DNA from 2 places in the Mycobacterium decipiens genome. Region 1 is predicted to be linked to the other one. Evidence: predicted binding sites of a transcription regulator. Region 1 holds the regulator's gene; the other holds the start of a gene.
What was found. Region 1 encodes LexA, which represses DNA repair genes until DNA is damaged. Its sites were predicted from a motif close to CGAACANNTGTTCG; they were not measured.

Region 1 (3,402 bases):
AAACGGTTTACCCACATGCGAGAACGCAACTTCCTCGAGGTATTCGAACGGCTGGATGGTCGGGTACTTGCCCGCACCGCGACCCGCCCAATTACCCAGCAGAGGTGCCAGTGCCGCGAGATCGGGGTGCAGGTCGACAGGCATGCAGGAAGCCTAGCGTTGCGCGACAGGTCAGCTCGGGGCTGACAAGTTGCGGTGCGCGCGCAGCGCCTCAATCTCGCGCTCGAAATCGTCCGCGGAAGAAAACGACCGGTACACCGACGCGAACCGTAGATAGGCCACCTCGTCGAGTTCGCGCAACGGACCCAGGATAGCCAGGCCGACATCGTGACTCGGGACCTCCGGCGACCCCGCGGCGCGCACCGAATCCTCAACCTGCTGGGCCAGCAGGTTCAACGCGTCGTCATCGACCTGGCGCCCCTGGCATGCCCGGCGCACACCGCGGATCAGCTTCTCGCGACTGAAGGGTTCTGTGACACCACTGCGCTTGACTACGGCCAGCACCGCGGTCTCCACGGTAGTGAATCGTCGTCCGCACTCGGGGCACGACCGGCGACGCCGGATAGCCTGGCCTTCATCGGTTTCCCGCGAGTCGATCACGCGCGAATCGGGGTGCCGGCAGAACGGGCAATGCATGGCCGCTCCTTTGCCGTCCTGACATCCGGGTATCGCAGACGACTCCGAGACTACCTGTGCGCTCCGCCGCAGAGCCACCGCAGTCGCGATGGTTGCGCGCTCGGCATCGCGGTCACCGAGTAACGTTCGCGCAGAACGGTTTCGGCGGGACAACGCGATACCGTCAGCCGACCGGCGCGATCAGTGTCTGGCCCGCGGCCACCGCCGGTGACACAAGCGCGTTGAGTTCGCGGATGCGATCGGCAACCTGGCGAGCCGGCGCATTCGGCGCTACCCGAGCCGCCACATCTTGCAAGGACTCCCCCGGTTCAACCCGCACCACGGCAAGCCGGTAGGGAACGCCAGCGGGTGAACCGGCGGACCATTCGGAGGAACCGCCGTTGATCATCTCCCCGAACTGCGCCACCAGACCCAGCCAGACGGTGATCACCGCGGCGAGCAGAGCCAGCCCCACCGTCGTGGCCGGCGTGACCGGCCTCCTGCGATGCCCCGCGATGGAAAGCCCGACCCCGATGCCGCGGTAGCGAAGCGGCGCACCCGCCGGCCTAGACCGGCCGGGCCGGCGCGATTGGGTCAAGTCGGCGCGGCGCCTGCCAGGCCCGTCGACCCGGACTCGCAGACTGGGCGGATTGGCGGTACGGGGCGGACCTGCCTGGAAAAGTGTCATGGTCGTTCCTCCTGCTGAGAAGACTATCGCTCGGGTGTTCGACACATTAGTCGCTTGTGTGTTCGATACCCGAACATTTGATCGAAGCGTGTCGCACGAGCAAAACGCTAAACCACACCACCGACAAATTGCCGGCGGTCGCACCGCGGGCATGTGCGGCGAATACCCCGCCGTACCGCGAGTTACACGTTTGTTATTCGCCGGGTTGCCCCGGTGCACCGGTGCCGCGACACACCATGTCGAACACATGTTTGATTATTGGCACGGGTGCGGCTACATTCGGTGCCATGAGCGACAGCAACGACACCTCAGTCGGCGGCGGAGCCATTGGCGCGGACGGCCGGTTGCAGTCCGTGGACACGGCGCTAACCGAGCGACAACGCACAATTCTCAACGTCATCCGCGCGTCGGTCACTAGCCGCGGGTATCCACCGAGCATCCGGGAAATCGGCGACGCGGTCGGTCTGACGTCGACGTCTTCGGTGGCTCACCAGTTGCGCACCCTGGAGCGCAAGGGCTACCTGCGCCGTGACCCGAACCGGCCCCGCGCCGTCGATGTGCGCGGGGCCGACGACGTCGCGGCGTCGCCGATCACCGAAGTGCCCGGCTCGGATGCCTTACCGGAACCCACCTTCGTCCCCGTCCTGGGACGCATCGCGGCCGGCGGGCCGATCCTTGCCGAGGAAGCCGTCGAGGACGTCTTCCCGCTGCCCCGTGAGCTGGTTGGCGAGGGCACCCTGTTCCTGCTCAAGGTGATCGGTGACTCGATGGTGGAAGCCGCGATCTGCGACGGTGACTGGGTAGTCGTGCGACAGCAAAATGTCGCCGACAACGGCGACATTGTTGCGGCCATGATCGACGGTGAGGCAACCGTCAAGACGTTCAAACGCGCGGGCGGCCAGGTGTGGCTGATGCCGCACAACCCGGCCTTCGATCCGATCCCGGGCAACGACGCCACCGTGCTTGGCAAGGTCGTCACGGTGATCCGCAAGGTTTGACGCCGGTCCGGCGGCGGACTGTCAATCCGCCTTGACGAAGCCGTTGGCTTGTGCGGCTTCCTCGCTGACAAACCAGAGTTCGGCGAGCGTGTCGTGGTACAGCGCACCGGCGGGCGTGTAATACAGACCGAAGCTCACACTGGCTTTGATGGGATATCCGTTCGGCATCTGGTACGGATCCTCGAGCGGCAGATGGATCGCCGGGCGCACATCCGCGCTCGATGGTTGCGGGGGTTCTGCGGCCGCGTGCCGCCCGCCTCTTTCTTCAGCTGCGGGTACCGCCGCCTCCGAAAACGCAGTGTCACCAATATCGGCGTCCGGAGCGTGGACGTCGGGTACCGCGGCTTCGGGGTCCGCCGCTTCCGGAACGAAGGCCTGCGGAACGAAGGTCTCCGGTACCACGCGTTCCGGAACGATCGGATCGGGACCGACCGATTCGGAAAGGTCGGCTTGCGACACGACCGGTGTCGGAGTGGTGTCCACCGCGTCGGGGTCTTCGTCGTCGACCTCGTCCTCGATCCCAACCCCGCCGGGTCCGGACCACAGATCGCTGCCGTAGCCTTCGCCACCTGGAACGTCCTCGGCCACACCGGCAACCGCCCCGGCCCCTCGCGGCCAACTGACCCGCGGTGCGGATCCCCCGTCCGGCACCGGACGTTCCGGCGGGAACTGCTCGCCGAAGCCGAAGTGCTCGGAACCGAACTCTTCGTCGCGCGGCCAGTCCCCATCAGCCGTGGTCTCGTATTCGGCATCCGGGGCTTGGTCATGATCGTAGGCAGCGGTGTCGCGGCGACCGCGACGCCGACGCAACCCGAACATCCCCAACGCCACCAAGACGATAAGAAGCACCGCCGCGCCAGCGGCCCCCAGCCACCACCACTGCCAGGTGAACTTCTTGCCATGCGGGGGCATCGCCGATGTGCTTGGCTGGTTCTGCCCCGACACCTGCAGACCGGACAGCAACGGCGCCAGATTCGCGGGCTCCGTGGTGAACGTGTTTTTTGACCGGTTCCACGAAATCTTGCCGCCGGTGAACGTCTGTGCGACAACGTCGCCATCCACGGTCTGGTCCGCAACCGGGGCGCCAAGCTTGCCGTTGGG
Region 2 (3,402 bases), 110 kb from region 1:
CCTGGTGCATGACTGTCTCCTTTGCGTTCCGGCCTTACTTGCTTCCGCCCGGGCCGCCGGGGCTGCCCCCCGAACCGCCCGACGGCGACCCGGGGGTAAACCCGGGGCCGAGGAAGATATACGCGCCGTGGTTGTATCCCGCGCTCAAGTGTTCGACGCGGATAACGCACGGATAGGTGCCGTCCGGGCCGACGGACACGATGTTGTTGCGGTAGCGCAGGTACTCGGTGTCGCCGTAGGACGCGCGCGCCGCGGGGGCCCGGTACTTGGCGAGCGTGTCGGCCACCTGTTTTGGCGATCCGGTGCACAGATAACGCGTTCCGTTCACATCGCGGGATTCCTCGCGATAGTGCGACGCGATGTAGGAGCCGACATCCCTGTTAAGCAACGTAATTCCGGAAATCAGGGACACCGTGGCGGCGACCGCAAGCACGGCGGCAACCCCGAACAGCCGGTTGCGGCTCATGGCCGCCACCGGCTCGCCGTATGGACCACCGTCCCGCCGGATGCACTCGGGTACAGGTGCCACGTCCGCCAACGCCAGCCGGTCAAATAGGGTTCGGCGGCCAGCGCGGTCAACGCGGCGTCGTCACCGGGAAACACGCCGCCGAGCCACCCGGTTTCCAGAGCACAGCGTTCGCGAAGGTCGCGCGCGAGCCGGCGAAACGTCACCTCGTCGTGGGTGTGGGTGCGGGATTGCAGGTCATAGCCGGGTGCTTCGGTGCGCTCGGGCAGTTCGCCCCCGTGGCTGCGAGCGGTGCAGGACACCTGTTCGGAGAAGCCGCCGGTGGGATGCTCGACCGTGACGACGTGTGATGCGCTCAGAACGCCGAGCTGCAAGAGGCCACCAACCGGGTGGGCCAGTCGACAGGTGGCCAGTGGCCGCGGCGCGGGCACGTTGAGCGCCAGACCAAGCCGTTCCCCTGATACGTCGGCCGGGGTTACGGCGAGCTGATGAAGCGGCACCGATCTGGTCCTCTGGGTCCTACGCCGAGGCGGGGGGCGCGGGGTAGACGGTGAGCTCGCCGGGCAGCACGGGCTTGCCGGTGGCCACCTCCCAGGGCATGTTCGGCGCCCAGCGCTCGAACGACAGCAGCGCGGACTCGTCGGCGTTGGTGCAGTCGACGTAGTCCATGTCGCCGCCCGCCGGCAGGCCCGTGGTGCCTTCGGTGGTGTACCCGGCCCGACCACGCTCGGTCTGCCGATACGTCACCTCGTCGACCACGTGCTGGCCACCGGGCTGCAAGTCAAGATCGGCGCGTTTCGCCCACATCGCAAGTTCAAGGCGCCCGTCGTCCTCTTCCACGCTGAACCAGACCGGCTGGTCGCCGCCTTCCAACAGATGCTCCCACCACACGAAGGGACCCTCGCGAAAGGTGACCGATCCGCGTACCACGTAGTCGATGCCGCCGTAGCTGACAACCGCACCGGGGCCGAGCTGGCGCGGCCCGAACTGCGGCATGGCGTTGAAGGCGAGCGGATCCCGGCGACCACCCGGCTCGGGTGCTGTCTTGGGCCGCCGGAGGGCGACGACGAGAACGATGATGGCGGCGATGAACAGCGCCACCGCGAGCACAACCAGCAGACTTCCCACACGCACCCTCTCGTACCGCCTACTGCGCCGCGGTTGGTCGATCGGCGGAATATCGATGGTGCGGTTAAGGTAACAGCTTTGATTGCTCCTGGTGTCACAACGGTCCCGCGGTGCCAGCGGATTATCCGAGGTGGCGGTGCCACCCGCAGGTCCGGCGGGCCGGACGGGCGGTCTGCGATCTGGGGTAGCTGGCCCCGTCGCCGCCTGTCGTGCCGGCCGATGTCACAACCACCTGAGGTGGTGCTCGGCGAGGTGATCGATCAAACCGCGCGTGTCCTGCGCGGCGATGTCGGTGGGATCCGCTACCGTATCGAACGGTTGTTCGGAAACGCCTGAGGGAGCATGCGGTGCGGGTGATGGGTGTCGATCCCGGGTTGACCCGATGCGGGCTGTCGCTTATCGAGAGCGGGCGCGGTCGGCAGCTCACCGCGCTGGACGTCGATGTGGTGCGCACCCCGTCGGACGCGGCCCTGTCGGAGCGACTGCTGGCCATTAGCGATGCCGTCGAGCATTGGCTGGACACCCACCATCCCGACGTGGTGGCCATCGAGCGGGTGTTCTCCCAGCTGAACGTCACGACGGTGATGGGCACCGCCCAGGCCGGCGGCGTCATCGCCCTGGCGGCGGCCAGGCGCGGTGTCGATGTGCACTTTCATACCCCCAGCGAGGTCAAGGCAGCGGTTACCGGCAACGGTGCCGCGGACAAGGGGCAGGTCACTGCGATGGTTACCAGAATCCTTGCGCTGCAAGCCAAACCGACGCCGGCCGACGCGGCCGACGCGCTGGCCCTGGCGATCTGCCACTGCTGGCGGGCGCCGATGATCGCCCGGATGGCCAAAGCCGAAGCGCTGGCCGCGCAGCAGCGCCGCAACTATGCGGCCAAGCTGAAGGCCGCCCGATGATCGCCTCGGTCCGCGGCGAGGTCCTCGAGGTGGCGCTCGATCACGTGGTGGTCGAGGCGGCGGGTGTCGGCTATCGGGTGAATGCGACGCCGTCGACGCTGGCGACGCTGCGCCACGGCACCGAGGCCCGGCTGACCACCGCGATGATTGTCCGCGAGGATTCGATGACGCTGTATGGCTTCTGCGACGGGGAAACCCGTGACCTGTTCCTGACGCTGCTGTCGGTCTCCGGCGTCGGGCCGCGGCTGGCGATGGCGACGCTGGCCGTGCACGACGCTGCGGCGCTGCGGCAGGCGCTGGCCGACGGCGACGTCGGGGCACTGACCCGGGTGCCCGGCATCGGGAAACGCGGCGCCGAACGGATGGTGCTGGAGTTGCGCGACAAGGTCGGCCCAGCCGGCGCAGCCGCCGGAGCACCCGCGGTCAATGGCCACGCGGTGCGCAGTCCCGTGGTGGAGGCGCTGGTCGGCCTCGGTTTTGCGGCCAAACAGGCCGAGGAAGCCACCGACAAGGTACTGGCCGGGAGCCACGATGCGACAACGTCGGGCGCCCTGCGGGCCGCTTTGTCGCTGCTGGGGAAGGCCCGATGACTGACGAGCCGGCGGAGCGCGACGTCTCGCCCGCGCTCACCGTCGGCGAAGGCGACATCGACGTCAGCCTGCGGCCCCGCTCGTTGCGTGAGTTCATCGGCCAGCCCCGGGTGCGCGAACAGCTGCAGCTGGTCATCGAGGGAGCCAAAAACCGCGGCAGCACGCCGGATCACATTCTGCTGTCCGGGCCACCGGGCCTGGGCAAGACGTCGCTGGCGATGATCATCGCCGCCGAGCTCGGGTCGTCGTTGCGGGTGACGTCGGGGCCCGCGCTGGAACGCGCGGGCGACCTGGCCGCGATGCTGTCCAACCTGGT

Region 2: the regulator LexA is predicted to act here: its motif matches at 1,906-1,919, upstream of ruvC (crossover junction endodeoxyribonuclease RuvC).

The regions. Positions count from the first base shown of each region.
Region 1 covers NZ_OY970459.1:1,882,827-1,886,228, reverse strand. Annotated here, with positions in the region: gene AADZ55_RS08610 (peroxynitrite isomerase) at 1-144, opposite strand, end outside; gene nrdR (transcriptional regulator NrdR) at 172-636, opposite strand; gene AADZ55_RS08600 (LysM peptidoglycan-binding domain-containing protein) at 800-1,303, opposite strand; gene lexA (transcriptional repressor LexA) at 1,591-2,301, shown strand; gene AADZ55_RS08590 (LGFP repeat-containing protein) at 2,323-3,402, opposite strand, start outside.
Region 2 covers NZ_OY970459.1:1,989,945-1,993,346, forward strand. Annotated here, with positions in the region: gene AADZ55_RS09120 (DUF350 domain-containing protein) at 1-10, opposite strand, end outside; gene AADZ55_RS09125 (DUF4247 domain-containing protein) at 35-466, opposite strand; gene AADZ55_RS09130 (DUF2617 family protein) at 463-966, opposite strand; gene AADZ55_RS09135 (DUF4178 domain-containing protein) at 986-1,594, opposite strand; gene ruvC (crossover junction endodeoxyribonuclease RuvC) at 1,942-2,496, shown strand; gene ruvA (Holliday junction branch migration protein RuvA) at 2,493-3,086, shown strand; gene ruvB (Holliday junction branch migration DNA helicase RuvB) at 3,083-3,402, shown strand, end outside.